One region of the Salicibibacter cibi genome, then DNA from elsewhere that is predicted to be linked to it. Evidence: predicted binding sites of a transcription regulator. Region 1 holds the regulator's gene; the other holds the start of a gene.
The links. Region 1 encodes LexA, which represses DNA repair genes until DNA is damaged. Its sites were predicted from a motif close to CGAACATATGTTCG; they were not measured.
Positions count from the first base shown of each region.

Region 2: HUG20_RS03040 (DNA polymerase IV) is a predicted target of LexA. The motif match lies at 13,950-13,963, and genes of this name have one in related genera.

Region 1 is NZ_CP054706.1:1,882,719-1,897,981, forward strand. It holds gene HUG20_RS09640 (acyl-CoA thioesterase) at 1-46, opposite strand, end outside; gene HUG20_RS09645 (FbpB family small basic protein) at 312-431, opposite strand; gene HUG20_RS09650 (DUF421 domain-containing protein) at 479-1,189, opposite strand; partial or broken gene HUG20_RS09660 (IS3 family transposase) at 1,450-2,621, shown strand; gene acnA (aconitate hydratase AcnA) at 3,096-5,825, opposite strand; gene HUG20_RS09670 (DUF2621 family protein) at 5,997-6,407, shown strand; gene HUG20_RS09675 (CcdC family protein) at 6,445-6,966, opposite strand; gene HUG20_RS09680 (YneF family protein) at 7,082-7,306, opposite strand; gene sirA (sporulation inhibitor of replication protein SirA) at 7,416-7,853, opposite strand; gene tkt (transketolase) at 8,029-10,017, opposite strand; gene HUG20_RS09695 (DUF896 domain-containing protein) at 10,248-10,481, opposite strand; gene HUG20_RS09700 (hypothetical protein) at 10,645-10,833, opposite strand; gene lexA (transcriptional repressor LexA) at 10,978-11,610, shown strand; gene HUG20_RS19485 (hypothetical protein) at 11,760-11,882, opposite strand; gene HUG20_RS09710 (MBL fold metallo-hydrolase) at 12,205-12,999, opposite strand; gene HUG20_RS09715 (hotdog fold thioesterase) at 13,027-13,413, opposite strand; TPP riboswitch at 14,199-14,299, shown strand; gene thiT (energy-coupled thiamine transporter ThiT) at 14,293-14,934, shown strand; gene HUG20_RS09725 (TetR/AcrR family transcriptional regulator) at 15,071-15,263, shown strand, end outside.
Region 2 is NZ_CP054706.1:623,692-638,954, reverse strand. It holds gene HUG20_RS03105 (UDP-N-acetylmuramoyl-tripeptide--D-alanyl-D-alanine ligase) at 1-1,061, opposite strand, end outside; gene HUG20_RS03100 (alpha/beta fold hydrolase) at 1,054-1,857, opposite strand; gene nagB (glucosamine-6-phosphate deaminase) at 2,324-3,058, opposite strand; gene nagA (N-acetylglucosamine-6-phosphate deacetylase) at 3,060-4,250, opposite strand; gene HUG20_RS03085 (hypothetical protein) at 4,500-4,781, shown strand; gene HUG20_RS03080 (DNA glycosylase AlkZ-like family protein) at 4,812-5,996, opposite strand; gene thiD (bifunctional hydroxymethylpyrimidine kinase/phosphomethylpyrimidine kinase) at 6,008-6,829, opposite strand; TPP riboswitch at 6,994-7,095, opposite strand; gene cls (cardiolipin synthase) at 7,220-8,668, shown strand; gene HUG20_RS03065 (TetR/AcrR family transcriptional regulator) at 8,980-9,639, shown strand; gene HUG20_RS03060 (HU family DNA-binding protein) at 9,632-9,811, shown strand; gene HUG20_RS19060 (hypothetical protein) at 9,913-10,110, shown strand; gene HUG20_RS03050 (ABC transporter permease) at 10,436-12,778, shown strand; gene HUG20_RS03045 (ABC transporter ATP-binding protein) at 12,791-13,558, shown strand; gene HUG20_RS19000 (hypothetical protein) at 13,538-13,729, opposite strand; gene HUG20_RS03040 (DNA polymerase IV) at 14,026-15,258, shown strand; gene HUG20_RS03035 (YolD-like family protein) at 15,255-15,263, shown strand, end outside.

The DNA of each region.
Region 1 (15,263 bases):
CTGTTTCCGCATATCGAACTTGTATGTCGGTGGACGCTTTTTTCAAACATATACGCCTACTTTCATTTCGTTTATGGAATTCTTTAAGCTTGCGTGACAAACCTTCTTTCTCTTTAGAATAATAAACAATTATCATTCAATCAAGAAAAAGGAATCTTAAATTAGAAAAATTGGCTTTTCGCCAAGCTTTTATGGCAAAAGCCTTCGCTCAACTTATGCAAGTAAGAAAGTTGATTTATACTTCTTATCTACTAAAAAAAGGCCGCCTCTCCTTGTAACAAGATAGCGACAGCCGATGTTCAACATACGGGTTATTTTCTTTTGGCATCCAAGCGTTCTTCAATTCGATTCATCGCTTCCCGATCATTAAGAATCGCTTCGCGATTGTCACGTAACAAATCGATAAAGCGTACATTTTTGATTCTTCGCATAGGAACGCCTCCTTCTTTTCTTCTATTATCGGTAAATTTTTTGATTTTTATACACGCAGCCGAGGGGTTACATACCATTCGTCAGCCTCATTCACTGTCATGAGGAAAACATCTTCGATCGCATTATAGCCATGGTCGATTAACCCGTCTTCGAGCTCTTTACGGGTCATGATTTTTTCCATGTTATAAGTAATAACTCTTCCATCGCTAATAATTACTTTGGGATATCCCGTGTTTTGTGGACTTAGTCCCAAATCATGCGGTGTCACTGATTTATAAGGGCTTCTTTTAATGACACTAATGACTCCATTCGGTTCCAATACTGCGTAATCAATTTCATTTAAATCCGGCGCATCATTTTGCCTAAGATCCATTAATAATTGTTCAATGGTAATATTGCTGCGTTTAAGCATATAATCGAGAATCTGCCCTTTTTCAATAATGATAAATGGTTCATCTTCAATCACTCTTCTGAAGCGAGGGAATTTCAAGCTGGCATACGAGAGAAGCCAGTGTAAAAACGCAATCATGGCAGCACCGGCAAAAGGACCGGTCAGCGCTTCATCACCACTTGCAACAGTTTCCCCTATGACATCCCCGATCACAACACCGAAAATAAAATCAAGCGGATCAATATTTGCCATAGAACGTTGGCCGATCACTTTCACCATTAAGAATATGTATACATATACAAAGATTGCGCGAATGATAAATCCATAAAACGGTAAATCCTGTGCCCCTGTCCATATGTTTGTAATATTGTCCATTATTATCCCATCCCACCTGATGATGTCATCCTTCATCTTTTGCAGATTGCATGGAAATATTCATTGTTTAAATATGATACGTGAAATTTTAATTTGAGAACCACCGAGAGGAATAATTGACCCTGTTTATGGTGGTCTTGAACGGCTCATAGTACCATTTCGGTGCCATGAACGGGGCCATGTGGAGGTAGAATAAAAGTTGGACACACAAAATTGGTGCGTTGTTACAATGGATCTAAAGGAGTGTGCCGATAGTGCAACATCATGATATAGAATTTAAGCGGTATGCGGTGAAACTCATCGTTCAGGAGGGGAAAAAGCGAGCGGATGTCGCGAGAGAGCATGGGATCTCCGATAGCACGCTGGAAAATTGGGTGAGAAATTATCGGGAGGACAAGGGAGACGCCCTTTTCGGAAACGGTTATCTCACGCCAGCGGAAGAGCAGCATCAAAGGGATATGAAACGAATTGAGGAATTGGAAGAAGAAGTGGCGATTCTAAAAAAGGCGGCGGCCTTCTTCGCCAAAAACCAGGCGTAATCTATGCCTTCATCGAGGAACACCGACACGAGTTTCGTGTGGCGAAGATGTGCAAGGTTTTAGGTGTTTCCAGAGGCGGCTATTATGAATGGCGTAACCGTGCGCAATGCTCGCAAAAACAGCGGAAGGCATCCATCGTCGAAGCCATAAAAGAAATCTTCGTTCAATCCCGAAAAACGTATGGGAGTCCGCGGATAACGATGGAACTGTATAAACAAGGCTTAACGGTCACACAGAAAACGGTCTCGACTTATATGCGAGAATATGGGCTTCGTCCAAAGAGCGCCAGTAAGAAAGGGAAAAAGACAACGGATTCCAATCATCATCAACCGATTTATCCCAACCTGCTTAAACGAGATTTTCATACGGAGCAGCCCGGCGAGACTTGGGTGGCGGATATCACCTATATCTGGACCCGGGAAGGCTGGCTTTATCTAGCATCAGTGATGGACTTATTTTCTCGAAAGGTCATTGGCTGGAATATCAGTCACCGTCTCACGAAAGAACTGGCTACGACTGCCCTACATCGGGCTATGCGCCTTCAACCGCCGCAAGAGGGACTCATCCATCATTCGGACCGGGGGAGCCAATATGCGTCCCATGACTACCAGGCCATTCTCCGGGAACACGGCATGCGCACAAGTATGAGCCGGAAAGGCGATTGTTATGACAATGCGTGCATCGAGTCTTTTCATGCAACCATCGAAAAAGATCTGCTTGCGCATGAAACCTACGATACACGGGAGGAGGCTAAGATGAGCGTTTGGGAGTATATTGCCTGCTTTTACAACGAAGAACGCACGCATTCCACCATTGGCTATGTGTCGCCTAACCAATTCGAACGGCAGTATAGACAAGCTCAAGGAGGCGATACGACGGCGTAACGAAAAACGCGGAAAACAAGCATGATCGTTATTGCTGGGAGCCGTGAACTTTACCTTTGACAGCTGTGCCCGATTCCGCGATCCGACGGTTGGGGATCGGGGCCCCCGGCCGCAGGATCGTGTGAATCGATCGGTTCGTGGTATCCTAAGCATGCGGCTGATGCTAACATGAGTTTTTTCTTCCAGCCGCCATCAGATGCACACCACGAACCGAAACAGCTGTCAAAGGCGGCGGATTTGGAGAAGAGTCGCTTGAAACTTGAAGACTGAAAAGGCACCAATTTTTGTGCTCGTATTATTGACATAACTCCACATGGCACCGAAAACATGTAAAATCAACCAATCTGAGGTTCCATAAACGACCAAATAACACCTTAAAAATGCTAAATTTCGCATTTTGAGATGTACCCGTCCATCCTGCTTTTACCACACTCAAAACAAAAAAACCTAGCCGCTTTGGCTAGGTTTTTTCGTTTAAGCTTTCGCTTCTGCCGCCAGTTTATCGCGAAGAACCATAGGCAAGATTCCACCGTGACGGTAGTAATCAATTTCCACCTCACTGTCGAAACGCACGACAGCTTCGAATGTTTTTGTGTTTCCATCGTGGTCCTCTGCTGTGACGGTTACGAGTTGCCGTGGCTTGACATTTTCGTCAATGTCTACCCGGAACGTTTCTTCACCGGTTAAGCCTAGTTCGTCGGCGCTTTCGCCCTCTTTAAATTGAAGAGGCAAAACGCCCATTAGCGCAAGGTTGCTGCGGTGAATCCGTTCAAAACTTTTGGCGATAACCATTTTAATGCCCAGGAGCGTCGTTCCTTTGGCTGCCCAATCACGAGAACTTCCCATCCCGTAATCGTCACCTGCAAGCACGACGAGGCCGGTGTTATCTTTTTTATATTCCATCGCCGCATCATAGATTGGCATAACTTCACCGCTCGGCCAGTGCGTGGTAAAGCCGCCTTCTGTTCCAGGCGCTAACTTGTTGCGAATGCGGATGTTCGCGAACGTTCCCCGCATCATCACTTCATGATTTCCACGACGGGAACCGTAGGAGTTAAACTGTGCCGGCTTTAATCCTTTTGATTGCAAATACTTTCCTGCCGGGCTGTCTTTTGCAATCGAACCTGCCGGAGAAATATGGTCGGTTGTTACCGAATCTCCGAACTTGCCAATGGCCCGCATTCCGCTTAAGGTCTCAATCGCCTGAGGGTCTTTTGACAGATTTTCAAAGAACGGCGGATTCTGAATATACGTGGACGCCTCGTCCCAATCATAGAGAGTAGCATCATCCGATGATTGAAACGCGTTCCAACGCTCATTGTTGTCAAATACGTTGCTGTACTCTTCTTTAAAGAGTTCAGGTGACACATTATCTTGAATGAACGTTTGCACTTCAGACGTGCTTGGCCATAAGTCGTTGAAAAAGACATCGTTTCCGTCTTTGTCTTTCCCGAATGAATCTTTGCGAAGATCGACATTAACGGTTCCCGCGAGCGCATAAGCCACGACTAGCGGCGGGGAAGCCAAATAATTGGCACGCACGAGCGGATGAATTCTGCCTTCAAAGTTACGGTTCCCGCTTAGCACCGAGGAAACGAGCAAATCATTGTCTGCGATCGCTTGCTCCACTTCTTCCGGTAGTGGGCCGGTGTTGCCGATGCACGTCGTACAACCATATCCAACGAGATTGAAACCGAGCTCGTCTAAAAACGGCATTAACCCTGAATCTTCAAGATAACGGGTGACAACTTTTGATCCGGGAGCGAGGGATGTTTTCACATACGCCGGAACATCCAGCCCTTTCTCAACCGCTTTTTTGGCCATTAAACCTGCACCGATCATCACGGACGGATTGGAGGTGTTCGTACAGCTCGTAATCGCCGCGATCGTTACGGCTCCGGTAGGGAGCGTGGACGTTTCGCCATTCGGATGCGTAATCTCCACTTGTTTGTCCAATTCATCTCCATCAAGTCCAAAACCTTGATTGCCTTCCGGACCGGTAACGGCTTCTTTGAACGATTGTTGCATATCATTGAGTTCGATCAAGTCTTGTGGCCGTTTCGGACCGGCCAACGCCGGTTCAATATTGTCCAATTTCAAAGGAACCACTTCTGAATAGTTCGGCTCGATGGCATCCTCGCTGTAAAACAACCCATTTTCCTGGCAATAGGCTTTTACAAGCGCAATTTTCTCTTCGCTCCGTCCTGTCAGACGCATGTAATTCAAAGCTTCTTCATCGACCGGGAAAAATCCGCACGTTGCGCCGTATTCCGGTGCCATGTTGGAGATCGTGGCACGGTCAGCAAGCGACATGGATTTCAATCCGGGACCAAAAAATTCGACGAATTTGCCGACGACGTTTTTCGAACGCAACAGCTGGGTGACTTTCAATGCCAAGTCCGTTGCGGTCGCACCGTCAGGAAGGCTGCCTTCAAGCTTCACGCCAACCACTTCGGGAGCAGGAAAATAAGACGGTTGTTCCAACATGCCCGCTTCCGCTTCAATCCCGCCGACGCCCCATCCAAGGACTCCGAGACCGTTAATCATCGTCGTATGGGAGTCCGTGCCGACGAGCGTATCCGGATAGGCGACCTTTTCTCCTTGGTCATTTTCTTTTACGTGCACAACATTCGCCAAGTATTCCAAGTTCACCTGGTGAACGATGCCGGTTGCCGGCGGAACAGCGCTGTAATTGTCAAACGCTTGGGTTGCCCAGCTTAAAAGCTTATAACGTTCTTCATTCCGCTCAAATTCGAGATTCATATTCCGCATCAGTGAATCGTTTGTGCCGAACTGGTCCACTTGCACGGAGTGATCAACGACGAGGTCTGCCGGAATCGCCGGATCGATCGACGCCGGATCGCCCCCTACGTCCTCCATCGCTTTTCGAAGCGAAGCAAGGTCCACGACCGCGGGAACCCCTGTAAAATCCTGAAGAATCACGCGGGATGGCTTAAACGGCACATCTTCGGTCCCGCCATCCTTCGTTCCCCAGTTGGCAAGGCTTTCCACGTGTTCCGAAGAAATCACTTTGCCGTCTTGTTGTCTCAGTAAAGATTCCAGTAATACTTTAATTGAATAAGGCAACTTGTTAATGTCGCCGATACCCGCTTTTTCCAAAGCGGCGAGGTCGTAATAATAGTAGGTTTCATTTCCTACATTCAGCGTTTTTTTCGCCTGATACATGTCGTTGGTTTCTCCCATGTATACCCCTCCTCTGTCTCTATCATATAACAATCTGTTAAAAATGTCGAAGCAAAACTAGCATCAAACCTCTCATGGGAGTTTGACAGTATTAAAAAAGCAAGGAGATGTGCTAAACTAGTCTTAAGAGTTTAGAACGTGGTGGTGAGCAACGTGGGTACAGATATATTTATGTGGTTGATTGTCCTTTGGTCTGTGTTCATGATTGTGTTCATGTTTATCGGCGGCTTTTTCATGTTTCGGAAGTTCCTGAAACGCCTTCCGAAAGAAGATGGGAACTCCATTCTCGACTGGCAAGACTACTATCTTGAAAAAACCCGCCATCTTTGGACACGCGAGCAAAGCGATTTACTGGAAGAACTCGTCTCGCCCGTTCCTGAATTGTTCAGGGACATCGCCCGTGAAAAAATCGCGGGGAAGATCGGAGAGCTGGCGTTAGATGAGCACGCAAAACAAATGAACGAAGACTTGATTATCCGCGGTTATATTTTGGCAACCCCGAAACGTGACCATAAATTTTTGCGAAAAAAACTGGATGAAAAAGAGATGGATTACAGCCAATATGAACAGCTGTTTGATTGAAAAAACCGGGATTCCGTTTTGGGAATCACCGGTTTTTTCACGTTCTTTCTCTCATGGGCACGTCCATGATCGGGGTGTTGATTTCTTGTTGTTTCTTTTTGAACATAAAAAGCATGGCAATGCGCCACGGAAGAATCATCCCGTATGCAAGCAAGAAAAACATCCCAGCCAGTTGAGGGAGATGGATTTGTTCCCCGATGATGAGCTTGATAAGCACACGGACAAGGAGCAATCCCATCAATAAAAAAATAAACAATTTGGATCTTTTCATATAGATATCGCCATTGTGTATTTCAAAGCGTGACGTGCGAATCAATAAATAAGAAGCTGCGGCACCGACCATCAGTGGCGCAATAATACGGGCAATGGGAAGATGCGTGGGTTCATATAAAAACATCAAGAAACCGGTGCTCATCATGAGTGGCGGGATAATGATTTTTTTCACAGTTGCCGGTTTTTTGATGGCTTTCATTCGCACTATGATAGCGAACGTCCCCATCATGGCCGCGCCAATCGTTGTAAGTATAAAAAGTAATGTTGTCTCTGTTATATTGCCCACCTCCTTCGTACAACTTAATCATACCTTTTTCAAGTAAGGTGATCAATATATGGCCGAAACGAGAAGTGACCAAAAACAAAAACACCCCCAAATCCTAAAGAGGTGTTCCGTGCGATTATTTTTTTCCTTGTTCTTTTTGCATTGCTTTCATCATTTGATTGATCTTCTTTTGGGATGGATTCTGTCCCATTTGCATCATCATCACGCGCAGCATTTGTTCATTGATCGGCGGGTTTTTCTTCATATAATTAACCATTGTTTTTCGGGCAATGAAAAACCCTCCCACAAGACCTGCGAGCAAGGCTGCCATTGCGATCAAAACAACCCAAATCGTACTCATGCGGTTATTCCTCCTTACGTCGATCGTTCGGCACCGGATAGGTTTCGCTTAAGCAAACATCATCTATTATACCGTATCGATCAAACGTTGAAAAGGGATCACGCATCAATTAACCAAAAAGATGGGTATGCATTTTGATCGGTTTCAACCACCCATATCTTTCCCGCTCGACATCACAAGCAAAAAAGTAAGGATCATACGCCTGTAATTGATCAAACCATGGCCATTCGTCCTCCATATGAAGGGTGCTCCAAATTTGCACTCTTCTTTCAGCGAGCATTAATTTTACTTTTTCGCTCCCTTCCAAATAATAGATGAGACCATCATCTCTTCCCTGCGGAAAAGGAGTTATTTGCGCGGAAGAAAGCCATTCCCCCAAATGATGAATCGAAATCGGCTGACAAATATAATCGACTTGTTTTTGGACTTCATGGCGAAGGGAAGGTACTGTCTCATACTCTTTAAAAAGTTGAAAGAGTTTGTTTTCCAATTGGATAAATTGCCGGGCGATTCCCGGCTTTAGAAGATAGATGTCATATCGGTGCACATGCTCGCCCTCCTTTAGATGTCCTTCCCATTATTTTAATGCCTGTCCGCAAAATAATATGTCAACATTTGTATGATAAAACCCGGTAATGATCGACAATTTTTTTGTCCCGATAACATTCTTTCGCACAAAAGGTGCCCTGGCGTTTATCCAGGACACCTTCCCAGGGCGCTGCTTACTGTTCCAGTAAGGTCTTCACTTCATTTACAATAGTTTCTTCGTGAAATCCGAAAGCTTCCATCACAACGTTGCCGGGAGCTGAAGCTCCGAATTGATCGATGCCGATCGTCTTGCCGTTCGCTCCGGCATAACGTTCCCAACCGAACGTAGCCGCCGCTTCCAGTGTCACCGTTGGAATAGCAGTGTCGATGACCGATTGCCGATAAGCTTCCGATTGCTTTTCAAAAAGATCCCGGCTCGGCATACTGATGACACGAACGGCAATGCCTTGTTCGGAGAGTTTCTCCTTTACTCCCATAGCGAGTGCAACTTCCGATCCTGTCGCGACAATCGCCGCCGCCGGCCGATCGGCATCCGCCAAAATATAAGCGCCTTTTTTCACGTTTTCATACGTGCGCGCCGGATCCGTCATCGTTGGAAGCCCTTGTCGCGTTAATACGAGGGCGGTCGGATGATCTTTTGCTTCCAGCGACAGCCGCCAAGCTGCAACGGTTTCATTCCCATCCGCCGGCCGGATAACGGAAAGGTTCGGCACCGCACGCAACGATGGCAACTGCTCAATCGGTTCATGGGTCGGTCCGTCTTCGCCGACCGCAATGCTGTCATGGGTAAAAACATAGGTAACGGGAACACCCATTAACGCTGACAAGCGAACGGCCGGCCGCATATAATCGGAAAAGACGAGAAAGGTTGCTCCATACGCGTGCAAGCCTCCGTGTAAGGCAATGCCGTTTAACGCTGACGCGGTGGCAAATTCCCTCACCCCAAACCAGACATTACGGCCTTCACGGTTGTCCTTCGTAAAATCTTCATACGCGTCCATCAATGTATTATTGGAAGAGGCGAGGTCGGCAGAACCACCGAACAGCCCGTCCACTTGAGACGAAATCGCCTGAATTGTTGCCCCTGAAGCTTTTCGGGTGGCAAGTGTATCTTCTCCGGCAACGTAACTCGGCAACGTTTGCAACTGATCCGTTTGCCAATCACGGTCAAACGCGCGCCTGAGTTCTTCGGCTTTTTCCGGAAATGCCTTGCTGTACCCCTCAAATGTTTTCATCCATTGTTGATACCCATCGACGGCTTCGTCTTGTTTCTTTTCAAAATAAGCACGAACATCATCGGGAATATGGAACGGTTCGTGATCCCATTCATATGCTTCTTTTACGAGCGTGGCTTCTTCATCTCCAAGCGGCTTCCCGTGTGCTTCATTTGTGCCTGCACGGTTTGGCGAACCAAAACCAATAACGGTTTTTACTTCGATAAAACTCGGACGGGGATCTTCTTTCGCCTCTTTAATCGCGCGGTCAATAGCCTCAACATCATTACCGTCTTCGATAAAGATCGTGTGCCAGCCATACGCTTCATACCGCTTGCAAACATCCTCCGAAAACGCGCGATTCAAATCGCCGTCGAGGGAAATATCATTGGAATCGTAAAGCACAATCAACCGTCCCAATTGCTGGTGGCCGGCTAAAGAAGCGGATTCCGAAGCGACGCCTTCCATGACATCCCCATCACTGCAAATCACATACGTATAGTGGTTGAATAATTCATATCCTTCCCGGTTGTACGTTGCGGCAAGATGGGCTTCTGCCATTGCCATCCCTACCGACATGGCAATGCCTTGTCCGAGAGGGCCGGTCGTCGCATCTACCCCCGCCGTATGTCCGTATTCTGGATGGCCGGGTGTTTTGCTCCCCATTTGCCGGAAGTTTTTCAACTCTCCGAGACTCAAGTCGTATCCGCTTAAATGAAGCAAACTGTACAGCAACATGGAGCCGTGGCCTGCGGATAAGACAAAACGGTCCCGATCCCACCAACCAGGTTTCGTCGGGTTATGTTTGAGATGCCTCGTCCATAATGCAAAGGCCATCGGCGCTGCACCCATGGGCAACCCCGGGTGGCCTGCATTTGCTCGATTGACGCTGTCGATGGACAATGTCCGTATCGTATTAATGGCGCGTTTTTCTATGTTTGAAGTCAATGTTTCCATCCTTCCCTTTATGAATTGTCTCTATTGTTATGATATATGGTTTCTAAAAGTAAAACAAGAATATCTTTCATCCTTTTTAGAAAACCGGGCGTTTCGCCAAGCTTTTATGACGAAAGCTTTCGTCCAATTTATGCAGGCAAGAAAATTTGAGTTATATTTTCTTATCTGCTAAGAAAAAAAGCGGCGCATCACTTTGACGAGCGATGCACCGCTTTTTATCGTTAGTAAGAACGGCGGTTGCCTTTTGCACTGCGTAATTTTTCCGGGGTTACTTCGTTTCCGTTCTCATCGACGACGGATACATTTTGAATCTGCTGTTTAAAAGAGGTCCTGAAATTCTGTAGATATTCTTCCCGCAAGCCTTTTTGCTCGTCTTCCTCATCTGCAGTCAACCCCGTCGTTTTCTGTCGTTTGGCTAATTCATTAATACGGTCAAGCTTTTCATCGGATATCAATGAAGCTCCCCCTTATAGAATCATGAATGATGCTTAACGACACTATAACGTTCATGCCCGCAAGAAATCAACAGGCAACAGTTCATATTATAACCTAAATGAATGGCTGAATATAAATAGTCCCTGATATGCTTTCTTTTTCGTCCCCATTCTTTTATTCCCTCTACCAATCCGTATGTTCAACCGGTGTTGGCACAAGTGCTGTTGTTTGAGGATGCCCTTCCGCTTCCGCCTCACTTGTCCCAATCGAGTGATCGGCAACCAACGTCATAATGATGATAGAAAGGGCGAATAAAAACAATAACATGCGTTCTTGTCCTTTTCCGCGTTCTTTTCCAACTTGTTGGTTCATTATAAGAAAACCTCCGAAACGTTTGTTCTATTTATTAGTATAGCAGAACTATCGTTCGTGTCAAGCATTTTAAGGAACTAATGTTTGCAAACGTTTGTTTTATATGATAAGCTATAAAAAATAAATATTAACGAGGTGAATGAAATGAAAAAGCTTTCGCAACGACAAGAAACGATCCTTGCATTTATTAAAGACAATGTAAAAAAGAAAGGATATCCGCCTTCAGTAAGAGAAATTGGGGAAGCGGTCGATCTTGCCTCGAGCTCAACCGTTCACGGCCACTTGGCCCGATTGGAAAAGAAAGGGTATATTCGTAGAGACCCGACCAAGCCAAGAGCGATTGAAGTCCTTCATCTGGATGAACAAGGAAACGAAATTTCCGAAGCAGACAAGCCGGCAAGTGCTTATGTTCCTTTAATCGGAAAAGTAACCGCAGGCGTTCCCATTACAGCCGTCGAAAATGTAGAGAGCTATATGCCGTTGCCCGACGATTTTGTCGGAATTGACCAGGTATTCATGCTCACCATTGAAGGAGACAGCATGATTGACGCAGGAATTCTTGATGGTGACCAGGTGATTGTGCGCCAACAACCGACCGCAAATAACGGTGATATTATCGTAGCGATGACGGATGAACAAGAAGCAACCGTCAAACGCTTTTATAATGAAGGGAACCACATCCGATTGCAGCCGGAAAACCAAGCGTTGGAACCGATCATTCTTGACAATTGCCAAGTGCTTGGAAAAGTAAGCGGTGTCTTTCGTACGATCTCGTGAAAAAATTGCAAACCTAAGAGGGCGGGAAGATCAAACGTTTCCTTCCCTTCCCAATTTCAGGGTTTAAGTTGACATAATAATATTATTGGAACTTAATTCCGTTTCTGTTTTACTATATGCACATCGCATATCTGTTTAGAACGGCTTGATTATTTTTTCTTCCCGTTTCGGTTTTTCTTTTTGCGATAATGCCCTGCTGTGATCAGTACAGCGAGAATCAACAGCCCGGGCATGGAAGCCGCGATCGCTAAAAAAAGACCAATTTCCAACACACCCATCACCTCGCGATCTTTGCCAATATGGTATGTATAAACGAGCGCGAGGTGATGCGACGAATGATTAGATTGGCACGTTGTTGATGAGACTCCGAATGATGGATTGGTTCGGCGTAATGGTCGTCATGAAGGGGTCCATGAAGACCGAAATAACGTTCGGAGCTTCGATTGAGTAACCATGAGGTGTCCATGGAGCCCGAACGGAAATATGCGGTCTCCACTCTCGCTCTAATCAAAGAACCTTTTCCACGAAAATAACCCCCGAGCTGATTTCGCTCGAGGGTACCTTTACACGCGCAACGTGCAGGGAATTTTTTTGTTATTCATTCTCCAGAATCGAAGAGACAATATGCAAAGAGTCCCATTCTCCCCCGGAGACGCTTATAATCGGATACTTTTTCGGATAAAAATTGTCTCTAATCTCCTCAACGGAAAGCCCTTCTTTGTGAAGATGTTTTACCTCTTCGGAAAGGTTCTCAAGGTGATCCAGTTTTTGCTTTAACATCTCTTTCCCGTTTTCTACATATCCGGCATGACCACAAAATAACGATTCAAAATCATAAGCGAGCAATGTTCGGATGGAATCCATCGTTTGCGGAATGGATTCGCTGCTCATAATGACCTTCGGTTTCGGTGAGACAAATAAATCCCCTGAAAATAGCGTACCGTTTTCTTCATCGAAAAGCGCGACATGATCATCGGCATGACCCGGTGTATAAATAACTTTCCATTCCCGATTTCGAGATTGGATCGTACCATCGAGTAGCGTGGCCTGAAACCCTTCCCGCTTCCCCCAAGTCATCTGACGATACTCCGGATAGGGCGAATCTTGGGCACATATACCAATCCCTTTCGGATGAACATGAATAGGCACTTCAAAGTTTCGCTGCAACCACGGCGCTGTTCCGGAATGATCTTCATGGCTATGGGTAAGGGATACAAAATCAATCGAATGCGCTTCATAAAAAGGAATAAGTTCAGACTCCATGCGCGGTGGTCCGGTATCGACTAACATCCCGTCAACCAAAAAGGCATAGACGATATTTGTTTTTTCCCCTCCGAGAACAACATCCATTTTTACACAAGTCACATCTTCTTTTTCGTATACTTGCATCACAGTTGCACTCCTCTCCTTTTTTTATTATTTTGAAACAACTGCCATCGTACAACGAGCGACACAGATCAACTTTTCATTTTCATCGGTTATTTGAATATCCCAAACCATAGTCGTGCGTCCTTTATGAAAAGGCGTAGCGGTTGCCGTAACAACGCCGTCGGTTTTACTGCGAATATGGTTTGCATTAATCTCCATTCCTACCGGATTGAATTTTTGCGGATCTATATTCATTGCCGTCGCCATCGTTGCCGCCGTTTCCGCCAACGCAACCGATGCCCCGCCGTGCAGAATACCGGCCGGTTGCCTCGTCTTAGATCCCACGGGCATCGTCATGATCAAACGGTTGGAACTGAGTTCCACATACTCCATTTCTAGTTCGCCAACAAGGGAATCTTTACCCCGCGTTCGCATTTCTTCGGCAAAAGCTTCCTTATCATCCACATCATACAAATCCAATACATCTTGAGAAACAATCATTCCTATCCGCTCCTTCTGTTTGGTTTTATTTAAGAATGTTCATTCTAAATCAATCAAAAAATAACATTTAATCGTAGACAATCAGTGTCATGCCTTATTCCATTTTTTTTCCTTTTATTACGCGTTTTCACCAACACACGTAATTCCACAAACGAATTATTGAGAACCTGTCCATTTGAGGGAATGGATCGGTACTCTTGTCCCGCTAGGTACAGCTTTTCTTCCGTTTGAGGATTAGATCAGGATTGTCATTCCTCTCGAACCAGCTTTCCCTCTCTTTGAAGGTATGAAGTTACACTTGTGTAGGGACGCCTCTGACCCTTACTACGCATCCATTTTCCCATTTTAGTGCCCAATGCTGGGTGACCGAGTAATTCAACCGCTCTGCACTAGTGGAAGGCGATGTATCAAGTTCCGGTTGCCTCTTTAGTAATTGATAAATATCCCTGGGAGATAACAATCCTTCCGTCTCAGGATAAAATCAATCCTCTCCGTTGATTTATCATTAGAGGATCTAGTTATATATTACCAAAATAGATGATTAAAGTCAGTTGGGAAATCGTTGAGTGGGGACTATTTTTAGGTTTTCCCGATTTTTTGGTGCCACAACCACCACGTGGAGACTAATATTAAGCAGATCCCCATTATTTCAACCGTTTCCCTCCTCGTACTTGCAAGTTTTCCTAATAGGCGTATAATGAAGGAAGATCATTAAAATATTTTTCCGCTAGAGGTGTCGAAAGACTGAGAGGGACGTGCGTCCTAACTCTTGGAACCTGACCTGGTTCATACCAGCGTAGGGAAGTGGATGGCATGGATGTACAGGTGCGAACGCCTGTGATGTATGCTTTGCTTCCCCCTGTGGATCACAGAAAAGGGGATTTTTTTATGCACCAACGGACGCTTGCAATGGTTGAAATCGCTTTGATGACGGCACTCGCGTTTATTTTGAGCTTCGTGAAATTTCCTGGACCTTGGGCACAAGGCGGCTCGGTTTCTCTTATCATGGTGCCGATTTTCATTATGGCTTTTAGGCGCGGATGGCGCGTTGGGGTTTTGACAGGATTGCTCGTCGGGATCGTGAATTTAATGTATAATGCCTCAATTATTCATCCGATCCAAATGCTATTGGATTATCCGGTGCCCTACGCAGTTCTTGGACTTGCCGCATTGTTTGCTTTTCGCAATAGCAAGGGGAAATTGTCCGTAAACTGGGCGTTTTTCGGTTTGTTATTCGCCGGCTTCTTACGATTTCTATCCCACGTCGTCTCCGGTGTTGTTTGGTTTGGGAGTTTCACCCCGGATGGAATGAATGCTTATCTCTATTCGGTTGGGTACAACATTTCCTATTTATTGCCGGAAATTTTGATCACCCTTGTTGTCCTCTACATCCTCTCCAGGGCACAGCCTGATTTTTTTCCAATAAAAAAAACTACCCCTCATCTTCCCTCTTAAGAACTGTGCACGGGCGCACCATACGTTCGTGCATGTTACTTTTCATGCCTCCCCCTTGACTGATGGCTCACGCATGTTATTATAATAATGACCAATTTGTTCATTCGGTCATTTTCTCGAAAAGAGGTTATCAAAAATGATCACTAACAAACGCGCCACGATTTTAGAAGCAGCGAAACGGGCGTTTTCTTTATTTGGCTATAAAGGCACATCAGTCGCCCACGTTGCCAGGCTTGCCGGTGTTGGCAAGGGCACGATCTATACCGAATTTAAAAATAAGGAAAAAATGTTGGAAGCCGTGATGGATGGCATTTTACATGATCTCGGAA
Region 2 (15,263 bases), 1.3 Mb from region 1:
GATCCGTCATATTTTAGCACCTTAAATGTGGTGCCCTTTGCCGAATACGCGATTTCCGTAGCACGGTAATGAAGGTCATCGGCATCGATCCCGTAATACATCGTGCGGCAATTATTCATTTGCGGATACGCGCGGATGTTTTCATCGTCTTTATTGAGAAAAGCCGTTCCATCTTCCGGCAGTGTTTCCACGAGTTCAAATTTCGTTTTTTTAATGTTTTCAAGGGTTTTAAACGTTTCTAAATGCTGCTCTCCGATCGCGGTGAGTACGCCGTATTTTTGATGGACGAGTTCACAGATCTCTGCAATATCATTCTCTTGTTTCGCGCCCATTTCGGCAATAAACAGATCGTGATACGGCTTCAATTGTTCTCGAATCGTTCTTGTTACCCCCATTTTTGTATTGTAACTTTCCGGGGTCATGAGAACGTTGTACTCAGCTGCCAATACGGCCTTCAAAATATGCTTTGTGCTCGTTTTTCCAAAACTTCCCGTGATGCCGACCACTTCAAGCTCAGGCATCGATTCCACGATGCTTTCGGCATCATTAAAATAACGCTGACTAATTTGCGATTCGACCGGCAAATTGATGATATTCGCAAACATGACGATAAAAAAAGTAAGAACGTTAGCCGCAACCAGCAAGAGTAAGAAGGCGACGAAAACATTAACGATCAACCATGCCACCACGAGGATGAGCACATAAAGGATGGCCGTTGCCACCAACAGCCTTTTTACTCGCGGTGTATAAACAAGCTTCTTTTTCTCAGCGGTTTTCGGTCGCGTTACGATGAGCAGACCATAGGCTGCGATCGCCCACAATGCCGCGAGCGAAAAGCTCCATGTAACCGAGAGCCCCCAAAGCGGCAGTAAGAAAACGAGCGCAAGCGCCGGCCACACGTCACGCGGATACATCGCTTTTTCCGGATGCTCTTTCATCCAGTGGAAATAGCGTTCCGTTCGGTACGCATTGAGTTGGAGCATGTGCACGTTCTTTTTCACACGGATGATCGTATACCAAGCCCAAGCGGCAATAAGTAAAAGAATCAATAGGTTACTCATGCGACGTACGGGCCTCCTTGTCTTTATCAAGAAAATGATTGAGGATGACCAAAAATTCCTGTAGGTTATCGAGATAAGCATAGTGACCTGCGCCTTTAAGGACGACAAGACCGGCATCGGGGATCATTTCTTCCATTATTTTAGCATCGGAGACAGGCGTTGCATCGTCATGCTCTCCCCAAACGAGTAGCGTCGGCACAGAAATTTTCGGCATGTAATGGCGCAAATCTTCATTCACAACTTTTACGAGCGTTTGTTGCATCACACCGGATGCATTTTGATAATCGGTGGATCCCAATTTCTTTTTCACACGCGTAAGTATCTTTTCTTTGTGTGATTTTAGGCCTGGTAGGTTTAATAATGCCTTACTCGTTTTATACGTATATACTTTCACTTGATTTTTTAACTTACGCTTCGGTTTAATGCCTGCGCTATCTACTAAAATAATCTTATGTACGTCTCGACCAGCGGCATAACGAATCGACACCCTGCCTCCGTGTGAATGACCAATCAAGATCGGGCATTGAATATCATGGTTTTTTATAAATTGTTCCAACATGCTTGTATAATCGTCGATACTCCACGGTTCTTTTGGTTCAGGGCTCTTCCCGCACCCGGGAAAATCAATGGACCATACCCTGAAGTTCGGTTCGAGATGACGGTGAATCGGCGCAAGCGTATCAATGTTCGCTCCCCATCCATGCAAGAGGATCACATCTTTCCCCTCTCCCGAGCAACGGTAATGGATTTGCCCCCCATTTATATCTGTAAACACGTTTATACGCCCCATTCTCATAGAGTGAAACTTCTATCATAGGGGGTGTTCATCCCCCACTGATGGTTAGTTGAACAAATCGGGGTGTTAGTCGCCCGCTTTTCCGGAGGTCAGTTTTCAGAAGCCAGAGGTCGGAAAAAGAATGATCTTCTGATTTCCGGCTTCCGACGTCTGAACTCTGGAATAATGGATGTTTACCTCCGGGATAAACTTTACAAGTCAATCATTTTATATCATATCATAAATCGTTTACCGTGAAGACACAAAATTTTTTTCTTGAGATCATAGCTCGGAAGCCGGAAGCCTTTCCGGACATCGGAACGGCTGATAAATATACGGTTCTCAAAGGATGTGACGGCTTTGCCCTCGGTTTGGAGGACAATAACACATTCTTCCTGATTAGGATTGCTTAGCTGTCACACATGCCTATGAAAATACGCCTCTGCCTATGCAACGGACCGACGCCGAGGCCATCTTCATTTATCGCTCATTGGCCGGGTAATTCCTTTGCCGCTTGTTCATCGGCAAGGATGGTGACATTCGGATGCTGCTGCAAAGCGGTGGCAGGAAATTCATTCGTTATCTCCCGGTACAGCATCTCTCTCAGCGCTTCGGCCTTATCTGCACCCGAGATAAGAACCAGTATTTCGCGGGCTGCTAAAATCGTTTCGATGCCCATGGTTATTGCTTTTCTGGGGACATCGCTTTTTTTTTCAAAGTAGCGGGCATTTGCCTCTCTCGTTTTTTCATCAAGTTCGACGATGTGCGTGGTGGAGGAAAAGGGCGTGCCCGGTTCGTTGAAGCCGATGTGGCCGTTATGCCCCAGCCCCAACACTTGCAAGTCTACGCCGCCCGCGTCGCGAAGCAATGCCTCATAACGCGCACATTCTGCCGTTAGATCAGCCGCTTGTCCATCGGGCAAATGTGTATTCACTGCTGAAAGATCAACCTTTGAGAATAGATGAGCTTTCATATAAGCGCGATAGCTTAAGGGGTGGTACGTGGGCAAACCGATGTATTCATCCAGATTGAACGTGGTTACGTGCTGAAAAGAAAGCTCTCCCTTTTCATGCTGCTCGGCCAGATTTTTGTACATCCCTTCGGGCGTACCACCCGTTGCCAATCCCAATACACTGTTTTCTTTTCCTGCAATCTGTCCGACCACATGCGCACAAGCTTTTGTGCTGAGGTCCTCATAATTTTTGCAGATATGCATATCCATCCTATCGCTCCTCGCTTTGATACGCTAACTGGCCGCAACACCACGTTTCTTCCACATCCAAATGTTCGTTAAGCAGCACGATATCTGCGTCTTTATGCGGGACAATCGAACCTTTGCGATCATCAATCCCTAGCGCCTTTGCCTGATTGCCGGCAGTCATCGCCGCAAGCTCAGGCAAAGTGGCATCCGTATACGCACGCATATTACGCAAGCACCTGTCCATCGTTATAATGCTCCCGGCAAGCGTGCCGTCCGCGAGGATGGCCTTCTCACCCTGAACGGTTACATCTTGGCCGCCCAAATCAAACGTACCGTCTTGAAGCCCTTTTGCTCTCATGCTATCGGTAATCAGAAAAAGATTACGGAACCCGCCTGTCCGATAGGCCGTTGCCACAGCAGGCGGTGAGCTGTGCAACCCATCCACAATGATTTCACTTTTGAGCTCATCGATCGTATAAGCCGCACCGACAACCCCGGGTTCACGATGATGAAAGCCGCGCATCCCGTTGTAAAGATGCGTGATGTGCTTCGCACCGGCTGCCACCGCTGTCTTCATTTCCTCGTACGTTGCATCCGAATGGCCGATGGAAGGGATCGCGCCTGTTTCACTTATGTAGGCCGTTAAATCTAGCCCTCCCAACGTTTCCGGTGCGTAGGTGACGACTCGGATGGTGCCATCCGCTTCTTGTTGGAAAGCCTTATACAAATCAAGGGCATCACTTTTAATATGCTCCTCCGGTTGCGCACCTTTTTTCTTGGCGTTGATAAAAGGTCCTTCCAAATGAAAGCCCAATAATTCAGCAACGCCTGCTTCCCTTTGCCGGCGGTAATAAGCAGCTCCTGTCTGCAGCGCACGCGTGATGTTTTCTTTCTCTTGCGTAATTGTCGTCGCCAAATACGCAGTCGTACCTTCAGACGGTAAAGAAGCCCCTAACGTTTCAAACACTTCTTGCTTCCCGTCCATCACATCGACCCCGTATCCGCCATGGGTGTGAATATCAATAAACCCGGGGAACGCAACCATGTTCTCTTTGTATGCCCGTCTCGGGATTCCGGAAAAATCGTCGTCTTTTAAATCTTTCCCGACAGCAATGATCGTTTCATTTTGCAAAAAAATATATCCATTTGTCCATACGTCACCGTCCGTGACTAGTTTCATTCCATGCAAAATAACGCTTGAATGACGAGGCATCTTTTCTACCCTCCATCTCTTTATCCAGGTGGTGAGCGCCGTGTCTTCGGAATCCGGAACATAACTTCTTGGCTGCCATGCTTTCGTGACGGCTTCATCGTCCAGTTCAACGGCGCCGTCCGTATGTCGGCATATTGTCACAAGAGGTGAGAAATTTCACTTTATACCATTGTACACAGAAAATCCATCGTTTGTGTTCATGCTTTCCCGGGAAAAACACTCACATAAGCAGAAAAGGAGGATTCAGTAATGAAAGTAGACGCTTTACGAACAGCGGATGGAAAAGTGTTCAATTTCCGCGTTGGTAATATTGAAGTAAAAGATAACGATGATTGGACCGCCACATTTCATGGCGTTGAAGAACAAAATTTAATCTTTGATGCCGTAAGTTCAAAAACACCGATGTATTTTGAGTTTGAAGCTGAAGGAGGCGCTTATGAAGGCCGGGCGATTGTCGCAGATGTCGATGGCGAAAGCAAAGAAAACATTGTGACCTTGGAAAGCGCGGGCAACTTGGCAGAAAAAGGGTAATGCCATGTATCCCGCTCCGAGAGACCACGTTTATCCTTTCCCCACCGTGACTCGGACATCCGCTGCACCGAGACGTTTCCCCAAGCGTTTAGCCCCGCGCTCCACTTGTTCCGTACGCGTTTTTGACCATTTCCGAGAAGGTTCTTTATGAACATGAATCGAAAACCTCCCTTTTTCACGGTCAAAAAACGGATCCGCCCGCCCGATCAGCTGATCATCCAGCAGGATCGGGAGTGCGTATGGACCATAGCGCCGCTTGTGTTGCGGCATATAAATTTCCCAACGATACGTAAAATCGAATAAATCTTCCAAGCGTGTTCTTCGCCATAACAAATTATCGAGGGGCGGCAAAAAAGAAACAGTACTGTTGCCGGATTCATTGGATGCTTCATATGCGAGTAACTGTTCAACATCTTCTTGCAACACGGTGTACCGCCCGGTTGCGCCTTCGATATCCACCGGAATAAGCGTACCATCAGAAATAAAGCCGTTCACCCAAGCCTTGCGCTCCTTGGCTGCCATACGCTGCCAGCCAAATCGCGGATCGCTGTCATCAATCAGACGATAGGCGCGCAGATATTTATGCACAAGTCTTCGGTCCGCTTCTTTATCACTGATCACTTCTGCTTCTTGTTGACAGGAAGCGGGAATAACATCTTCGCTCAAGGCAAAATGGCGCTCGGACCCTTGTCTGCCGCACACTTGAATGGCACCGGCTTCAAACAACATCCGAAGCACATGACTCGTTTCTTTCGTTGTCGCGTGTGTTGGATGATCCCAGGCACCAACAACTTTTTTATTTGAAGCAAAGGCTTTGGATGGCAATGCTCCTTGATCTGCCAACGCTTGTCGAATCATACGCTCCACATCTTTATACAGATGCCTTTTCGATGCCCACTCCCGTTGGCTCGTTTTTCTTCTTCCTTTAAAAATCGGATAATCGTCCATTGGAAGCAAACAAGCAGCATTAGCAAAATATTCAAAGGCAAGCCCTTCCCACAATTGGCGCTCGAGTTCTGCCCGATTGTATTTTTCCAAACGATTGAAAAAAACAAGGTGGTGGTTTCGTTCGATGATGGCCACCGGATCCAACTGCACGCATTCCAATTGGCGAAGAGCCGTCGCCATGTTCGAGTCGAGCGCTCCGTAATCATTCAAACCTGATTTCGCGAGGAGGAATCGCCGTGCTGCCTTTTTGCTGACTTGAATAGCCATGTTGTCGCTCCTTACACTCTGATGAGGGGTTGAACGTCAGACCAGCGATGCCCCCAATGATTCGTTGGCCCTTGCCCTTTTCCGATATTGAGTGGGTTTGAGATCGCGGCAGTAATATATGTTTTGCCATCTTTCACCGCTTCATAGAGGGACTTTCCATTCGCTAGGCCGGCTGTAATTACCGCTGCATACGTGCAACCACTTCCGTGGGTGTGCTTCGTATCAAAGCGTTCCGCTGAGAATTTTTCAAACGTTTGGCCATCATACAGATAATCATCGGCCTCGCCTTCATAATGCCCGCCTTTAATCAATGCAGCGCTCGTTCCATATTCCTCTACAAGTATTCGGCCGGCTTCTTTCATGTCGTCAACTGTCTTGATCGTTCGATTTGTCAACGCCTCTGCTTCCGGCAAATTCGGCGTTACGACCGTTGCCAATGGAAGAAGCTCTCTCGCAATCGTCTCCCTGGCCGTTTCCGAAATGAGCGCATGTCCGCTGGACGCAATCATTACAGGATCAAGCACATAATTGGCGACATTTGCTTCCTTCATCTTTTTGGCTGCCAGCGCCATTACTTCCGGGTTGGAAAGCATGCCCGATTTCACCGCATCTGGAGGTATATCTTCAAATACAGCGTCAAATTGACTTTCCACAAAGTCAAGTTCGAGATCCACAAATGACTTTACCCCAAGCGTATTTTGACTGACCACAGATGTGATCACACTCATCCCGTATGCGCCAATCTCCTGAAACGTTTTCAAATCCGCTTGAATGCCAGCTCCACCGCTCGGATCCGTCCCTGCCACCGTTAATGCTTTTGCAATTTCTGTCATGTCTGCGCCCTCCTTCGGCTCACGTAACCAGCGTTGCCACACGAAGTGTTGCCTTCCATTTTTTATGTAGATAAGAAAGTTGATTTATACTTACCTACCAATAAAAAACACCTTCGGACGGAAGGTGGCGGCGCATAGGACAAGAATCGAGTGCTCTCTTCGTCTACGTCCTGAAGCCACTTTCCTCCGCCGGTACTCCCCGGATCAGGTTCGAAGGGTTGAAGCAATCACTTCTCTCAGCGCTGTACGCACCCCTAGTGGTTCTTTCTTTTCCTTTATTCTATCATAATTATGCGGCATCTTCCTATCTTTTCTCACACTCAAGAAATCCACTTTTTCCCGAAAACATGATACCATGGAGAAAAATAGCAAAAAGAGAGGAGGGAAACGATGGACATTTTATCAATCGCCGTTGGCTTGTTATTTTTTCTTAACGCAATTTTTGCCGGCATCATTGTTTTTATGGAACGGCGTGATGTGAATGCGACCTGGGCTTGGTTACTCATCCTGCTATTTATCCCCTACCTCGGATTCATCCTTTACTTGGTCCTTGGGCAAAACTTGACCCGAAAACGTTTATTTCATTGGGACGGCATTGAAAAAATAGGCTTGAAAGACTTAATCAATGAGCAATTGGACGATATGGACCATGACCGCTTTGATTTTCAAAATGAAACATCGAGCAACCACCGCCACCTGATTTCTATGCTGCTTCGCAGTAACGATGCCGTGTTAACCCAAAACAATCATGTAGACGTGTTCACGGACGGCGTCGATAAATTTTCGCAATTGTTATCGGACATCGCGGAAGCGAAAGATCATATTCATTTGCAATATTACATATTTCGTAATGATACCCTCGGCAAACGCGTCATAAACTTGCTGACTGAAAAAGCACGCGAAGGGGTGCAAGTGCGTGTGCTCTATGACGATATGGGATCCCGAAAGCTGCATCCGCGACACTTTCGAACCCTCACGGAAGCGGGAGGCGAAGTGGGCGTTTTTTTTCCATCCCGTATCCCTTATGTGAACTCACGGCTGAATTACCGCAATCACCGTAAAATCGTCGTGATCGATGGAGAGACTGCATATGTTGGCGGTTTTAACGTCGGCGATGAATATTTGGGACATAATAGACGAATGGGCTATTGGCGCGACAGCCACTTACGTCTACGCGGTTCATCGGTGAAAGCGTTGCAAACCCGTTTCATTCTTGATTGGAACCAAGCATCCAAAGACAAAACCGTTCACTATGAGCCCCATTATTTCCCAGACATGCAACCACAGGGAGAAATTAGCACGCAAATTGTCTCCAGCGGTCCCGATACCGAATGGGAAGAAATCAAAAACGGTTATATTAAGATGATCACGTCGGCACGCGACTCCGTATTCATCCAAACCCCTTATTTTATTCCGGATGCCAGTTTGCTTGACGCCTTGCGTATCGCTGCCCTGGCCGGCAAGGATGTACGCATTATGATACCGAATAAACCGGATCATCCCTTTGTCTATTGGGCGACGTATTCCCACATGGGGGAATTGCTCAATTCGGGCGCCCGTTTTTACATTTACGATGCAGGCTTCATTCATTCGAAGATGCTCGTCGTGGACCGGAGTGTCGGCACCATCGGAACCGCGAACATTGACGTGCGCAGCTTCCGTCTGAATTTTGAAGTAAACGTCTTTATGTATAATGATGCCCTCGGCGAAAAAATGGCAACGATTTTCGAAACCGATCAAGCCTTTTCCTCGGAAATGACCCCGCAACGTTACCAAGAACGGGGAATGTGGGTACGTTTCAAAGAATCGATCGCCCGGTTGTTGTCGCCGATATTGTAAGGGGGAAACGAAAGCGGTTGAAAGTACTCATCGGGATCGGTCGCCACGGACGCTCCATGGCGACCGAGATTTGACACTTTCACCGCACTCGGGCTTCCTGATCCCTTCATTTCAGTGCGAAGATCTATCTTGCAATTGATTTTAGAATGATGATTGGTTTGTTTGTTCATACAAAATTTAATGAGAGTAGCTTCCCTACCGGAAATTTGCTGGATTGACGATGTCTCCGATCGCTCTTGACTTTATAAGCGGAGTAATGATATTCTTTTTATAGACCGACGGTCGGTCAATAAATTGGAAAGGCATAAAAAATGAGAACCTCAAAAAACCCCGAAGAACGGAGAAACGAAATTCTGGACGTTGCCGAGACGCTTTTTACAACAAAGGGGTATGGTAACACAACAATAAACGACATATTACAAATGGTCGGGATCGCCAAAGGAACGTTCTATTATTATTTTCGGTCCAAGGAAGATGTCATGGATGCCGTGGTCATACGGTTTATAGACAGTGGGGCCGAAGCTGCCAAGATGATTGCCGCAAATGCCAATCTCGAGGCACCCGAAAAAATATTTCAAATCATTATGGCTCAAAATCCCAACGCAAGCCGAGAGAAGCGCATGCTTGAAGAGTTACATGATGTTCACAATGCCGTAATGCACCAAAAAAGCCTGGTCGAAACCATCCGGCGGCTGACTCCTGTTTTAACAGATGTCGTCGAACAAGGACTAGCGGAAGGTGCATTCACAACCCTTTATCCAAGGGAAACGGTGGAATTTTTGCTTGTCGCCCAACTCGTGTTTGATGACGGCATTTTCGAGTGGCAGCCCCAGGAACTCATGCAAAAAGCAATTGCCTTTACACACATGATCGAAACGTCGTTAGGGGCAGAACCGGGCAGCTTTGCTTATCTCCATGAAAGACTCACGCAAAGTCCTGGAAACGAAAAAGGAGAAGAGTCCGATGAATAAAACCGAAACGATCGCAAAAGTTGCGGAGGAATCAGGTGTCAGTATTGAAGATTGCCAAAAAGTGTTGGATGCTTTTGAAGACGTCTTAAGCGCTGAATTATCACAATCAAAAGATGTACGAAGTGCGTTTGATAAGGTTTATAAAGTGTTGCACTTTTTCAAAAACAAATAAATGCGGAAGTATCTTTGCTTTTTTGGACCCTAACGGCGCGGGCAAACTTATGTACCATTTTGGAAAAAACGTCAGGAACCTTGCGCATAGACGGCAAAGATGTGAGCACAGATAAGGATGCTTTCAGAAGTGCCATCAGCGTTGTTTTTCAAGATTCTACGCTCGACGATAAAATGACGGTGAAAGAAAACTTGAAAATGCATGCCTATTTTTACAATTTGTCTAGAGCGATTAAGATGGGAAATTTTGTGATCACGCTGCAAATGAGTATACTAATTGTTATTTTGAGTCAACACTAAAATCCATGGTTGATATTCGTGATTAAATACGGTATCACTATTAGCGAGCGAAGGAAAAACACGTAGACTCCTGTGGGAAAGCGCAGGGCGAAGACCCCGCAGGAAAAAAGCGAACTTCTTTTTTTCCGAGGAGGCTGAGCTCGGGGCCCACGGAAAGCGTAGGGTTTTTCCGTAGCGGTCACTACCAATCATAATTGCCCCTAGTTTGTCAGCCATAGATTTTGGTGAAGAGTCGTTATTTTATTTGTAATATTATTTTTGTTATTAGCAATGCTTTATTTTTGAAAAATATGATTTATCCAAACAAGGAGCGAAGGGAAATAAGATGCTGTTCAAAATGTTGAGGAAGGATATTGCCCAAAAAAAGACGATCACTGCGGCGCTATTTATTTTGATCACACTATCGTCTTTATTCGTTGCCAGTGGTTCGAATATGGCGATGGAATTAACCCATTCCATGAACACCTTATTTACGAAGTCCAATGCTCCGCATTTCGTGCAGATGCATGCTGGTGAACTGGATGAGGCCGCTATTGACCATTTTGCATCAAGAAACAGCGACGTGAAAGAACAGCAACTTGTCGAGATGGTTAATATTGACGGATTAAATCTGACATTAGGAGACAATCCTACACCAGAAACAAGTGGTATCATGGATCATTACTTCGTTGAGCAAAATAAAAAATTTGATTACTTGCTTAATTTAGAAAATGAAATCATCCAGGTTTCCCAAGGGGAAATTGCCGTTCCTGTTTACTTCATGCAGCAATACAATCTGAATCTTGGAGATAAAATCAGAATAGCAGATTCCCCATTTGATGCGACATTCACAGTCGTAGATTTTGTTCGTGATGTGCAGATGAACCCGTCCATCATTCATTCAAAGCGATTTGTCGTCCATAACGATGATTTAGATATGCTGAGCAAAAACGTTGGCGAAATTGAATACATGGTGGAATTTCTACTCACTGACTTAAGCAAACTGAGCGAATTTAGAAATGCCTATCAAACAGCAGGCATGCCCCAGCAAGGTCCGAATATTGACTACCCGTTATTTCAGACGTTGCACGCGCTAACAGACGGTGTGGTGGCAGCCGCCATCCTATTCGTCAGCGTTATGCTTACACTGATAGCGATGCTTTGTATCCGCTTTATCATGCTTACGACGCTTGAAGAAGATTATAGAGAGATTGGTATTATGAAAGCGGTCGGTATTGAGCAAAAGGATATTAAAAAAATGTATTTGTTCAAATATATCATGTTGGCGGCTTTGGCTTCTGTGACTGGTTTTTTGATCTCTTTATTTCTGAACGATCTATTGACGGCCAATATTCAGCTCTATTTTGGTGCTGCCGAAAAGAGTATGCTGCACTATATGGTTCCGTTTATTGCTGTGCTTGTCATCTTCTTAACGGTTCTACTTTATTGCACGTTAATACTCAGAAAGTTACATAAATTAACAGCAGTAGAAGCATTACGCTCGGGATATATGGGAGAGGAAGCTAACGCAAGTCGGAAATCACTATCACTGAGTAAAAGTAAATACGTTAACGTTCCTGTTTTCCTGGGGTTAAAGGATGTCTTCGGGCGGTTCAAAATGTACAGCTTATTATTATTTGTCTTCTGCGTATGTTCCTTTATGATCATCGTCCCGGTCAATTTTCTGAATACCGTCCAGTCACCTGATTTTGTCACGTATATGGGGATCGAGCGAAGTGATATACGGATCGATTTACAACAATCAGACGACACCATGGAACAATTTAACCATATGCTCGCCTATATTCAAAACGACGAAGATGTTGAGCAATTTTCGCCGCTGATCACCAGTCAATTCAAAGTCGTCAATAGTGATGGCGCTGAAGAAAACATCACCGTTGAAAGTGGAGATTTTTCTATTTTTCCGTTGGAATATTTAGAAGGGGATCCGCCATTACGCGAGCAGGAGATCGCGCTTTCCTATTTGAATGGCCAGGAGTTGGAAAAAAATGCGGGGGATCGTCTTCATTTAATCATCAATGGGCAGGAGCAGGAGATGATCGTCAGTGGTATCTACCAGGACGTGACGAATGGCGGCAGAACAGCAAAAGCGTTGATGCCTTTCAATCCCGATACCGTGCTTTGGTATGAAGTGAGTGTGGATGTAAAACATCCTATTAATATCCGGGAGAAACTGGATGAATATGCAGAGATTTTTCATCCGGCGAAGGTCACGGATTTGCAAGGCTATTTAGCTGAAACATTTGGACATACGATCGAACAGCTCAGACTTCTAACCGTTTTAGCGATTATCATCGCCGTCAGTATCGCCTTGCTCATGACATCGTTGTTTCTGAAAATGTTAATAGCCAAAGATGACGCTCAAATCTCAATTATGAAGAGTATCGGTTTTTCTTTCAAAGATATTCGAACCCAATACGTTACCAGGACATTGCTTGTGCTGGGGGTCGGGATTATTTTCGGGACAATCGTTGCCAATACGGTTGGCCAGCGTGTCGTTAGCCTTCTGCTATCCTTTATGGGTGCTTCCGAAATCAGTTTTGTGATCGATCCTATCCAAGCTTATATTCTTTGCCCATTGTTATTAATGATTGTGGTGACTATAGCCACATTCATGAGCATCGTATCTATCAAGAAATCCAGTATCGCTGATCTGGATGCAGAATAAGGGAGTGCTGATATGGAAGTTGTATTAGAGTCAAAGCAATTATGCAAAACATATAGGCTCGGTAAACATCATCACCAACACGTTCTTAAAAATGTGAATGTACAAATGAAAAAAGGAGAATTTGTAGCGGTGATGGGACCGTCCGGTTCTGGTAAATCGACCTTGCTGTACAATATGAGCGGCATGGACCGCATGACCGCCGGAACTGTGATGTTCGATGGACAGGAGATCTCAACACTTTCCGAAACAGAGTTGTCCAAATTGCGCTTACATCATATGGGGTTTATTTTTCAAGGCATTCATCTATTAAAAAACTTGAGTGTTTTTGACAATATCATCCTATCAGCATACTTGGCTAAGAAAAGCAGTCGTCATCAAATAAACGAAAGAGCGCTGGAATTAATGCAGCAGACAGGCATTGCAGACCTTGCCCATCATGACATTACGCAGGCTTCAGGTGGACAGCTGCAAAGAGTGGGCATTTGCAGAGCACTGATTAATGATCCTGAAATGATCTTCGCTGATGAACCCACAGGTGCACTCAATTCTAAATCCGCTACCGAAATTATGGATATATTAGCGGATGTCAACCAGACAGGGACGGCAATTCTAGTAGTCACCCACGATGTCAAAGTGGCTGCAAAAACAGAACGCGTCCTTTATATGGTCGACGGAAACATTGTCGGCGAAAAGTTGCTAGGCAAATATAATCAGAATACCGACGAAATAAAAGCCAGGGAAGAAAAGCTTTCCAGATGGTTAATGGAAATGGGCTTTTAAGTCAATTTGGATTGCTGAACAACTTGCAGCTATCAACTGAAGCCGGGATGCCGCTTCCATGGCTTCGCTTTCCGCGGACGAACGGTCAAGCATCATTGCGCAAAACCGGCGCTTCGGGGTCTTGACGCGTCCGTTTTGATATCTATGCCATTGCAGCGCCCCCCATAGCAATTTCTCCTGAAGCGGGAGACATGCCTTCCGCTGCCTAATCTGTCTGATTGGTTAAGCATCATTGCGCTAATCCGAATAAGTTGTTTGAAGCCCTGGATCATGTACACAAGGGTGTGCAGAAAGGAAAAAAATATCGACCGACCTCGCCAAGTCTTTTGATATGTTCAAACCGGAATAACAAAAACACTTCTTATCGCTGGAATATATTTCGAGTTGAAAACGAACGTATATTCCACTAAACTAATACATATAATCAGAACAAACGTTTCATTTTTCTAAGGTTGGAGGCAATCATCATGAAAAATAAAGTAATCTTTCTTGTCGATATGGAATCCTTTTACGTCAGTGTTGAAAAGGCTGACCACCTAGAATTGAACAATCGACCTGTCATTGTATCAGGAGACCCCGAGCGCAGAAGTGGCGTAGTTCTTGCGGCTTGCTCTGTGGCAAAAAAGCATGGTGTTAAAAACGCATCGAGATTAGGTGAAGCCCAATTGAAATGTCCCAACGCTGTGGTAATACGCCCAAGAATGCAAAAGTATCTTGAGGTGTCTTTGCAAATCACCAATGTTCTTGAACGATTTACGGATCAGGTTGAACCATACTCTATTGACGAACAATTTTTGGATGTAACGGGTTCGCAAAACCTCTTGGGTCTTCCTTGGGAAATGGCGAAGAACATTCAAGAAATTATCAAGAAAGAGACTCAAATCCAGGCAAGGGTGGGCATAGGTCCCAATAAATTTCTTGCAAAAATGGCCTGTGAAGGTTTTGCTAAAAAGAATGCCTCAGGGATTTTTGAATTAAACGCCAACAATATGAAACAATTTATGTGGACCTTACCCATTGATAAAATGCACGGTGTCGGAGAGCGGATGAGCGAACATTTATGCAAAATGGGAATGCGTACCATAGGGGATTTGGCCACCTATCCTTTATCCACCTTGAAGAAAAGGTGGGGGATCCCCGGTCAAGTGCTTTGGGAGACAGCAAACGGAATCGATGCTTCCCCTGTTATTGCAGATTCGCACAGCAACCAAAAGGCTATTGGCCATGCGATGACGTTACCTCGAGACTACTCTTCAAAATCAGATATTAAAGTGGTATTGCTTGAATTGTGTGAAGAAGTTTGTCGTCGGGCTCGCTCTGCTAGTGTTATGGGAAGGACGGTTTCAATCAGTGTGCACGGGGCAAACGTTGGCTCTCCAACCGGATTTCACAGACAGGTCACATTATTGAATACAACGAATAACACGATGGATGTGTACCGTACAGCTTTGGAGTTATTCGAGCGCTTTTGGGATTGCGTGCCTATCCGTAGAATTAGTGCGGGGTTATCCAATCTTTGCAGTGCCGACAGTGTGCAGCTTGATTTGTTCAACAATGTGATTCGAAAAAGAGATCTTGATTACACGGTGGATAGCATTAAAAATCGGTTTGGAGACGCTGCGATTGTACATGCCTCATCATTGACCGATGCCGGTCAAGCATATCATAGAGCTGCCACGATAGGAGGACACTATAAATGAGGGAA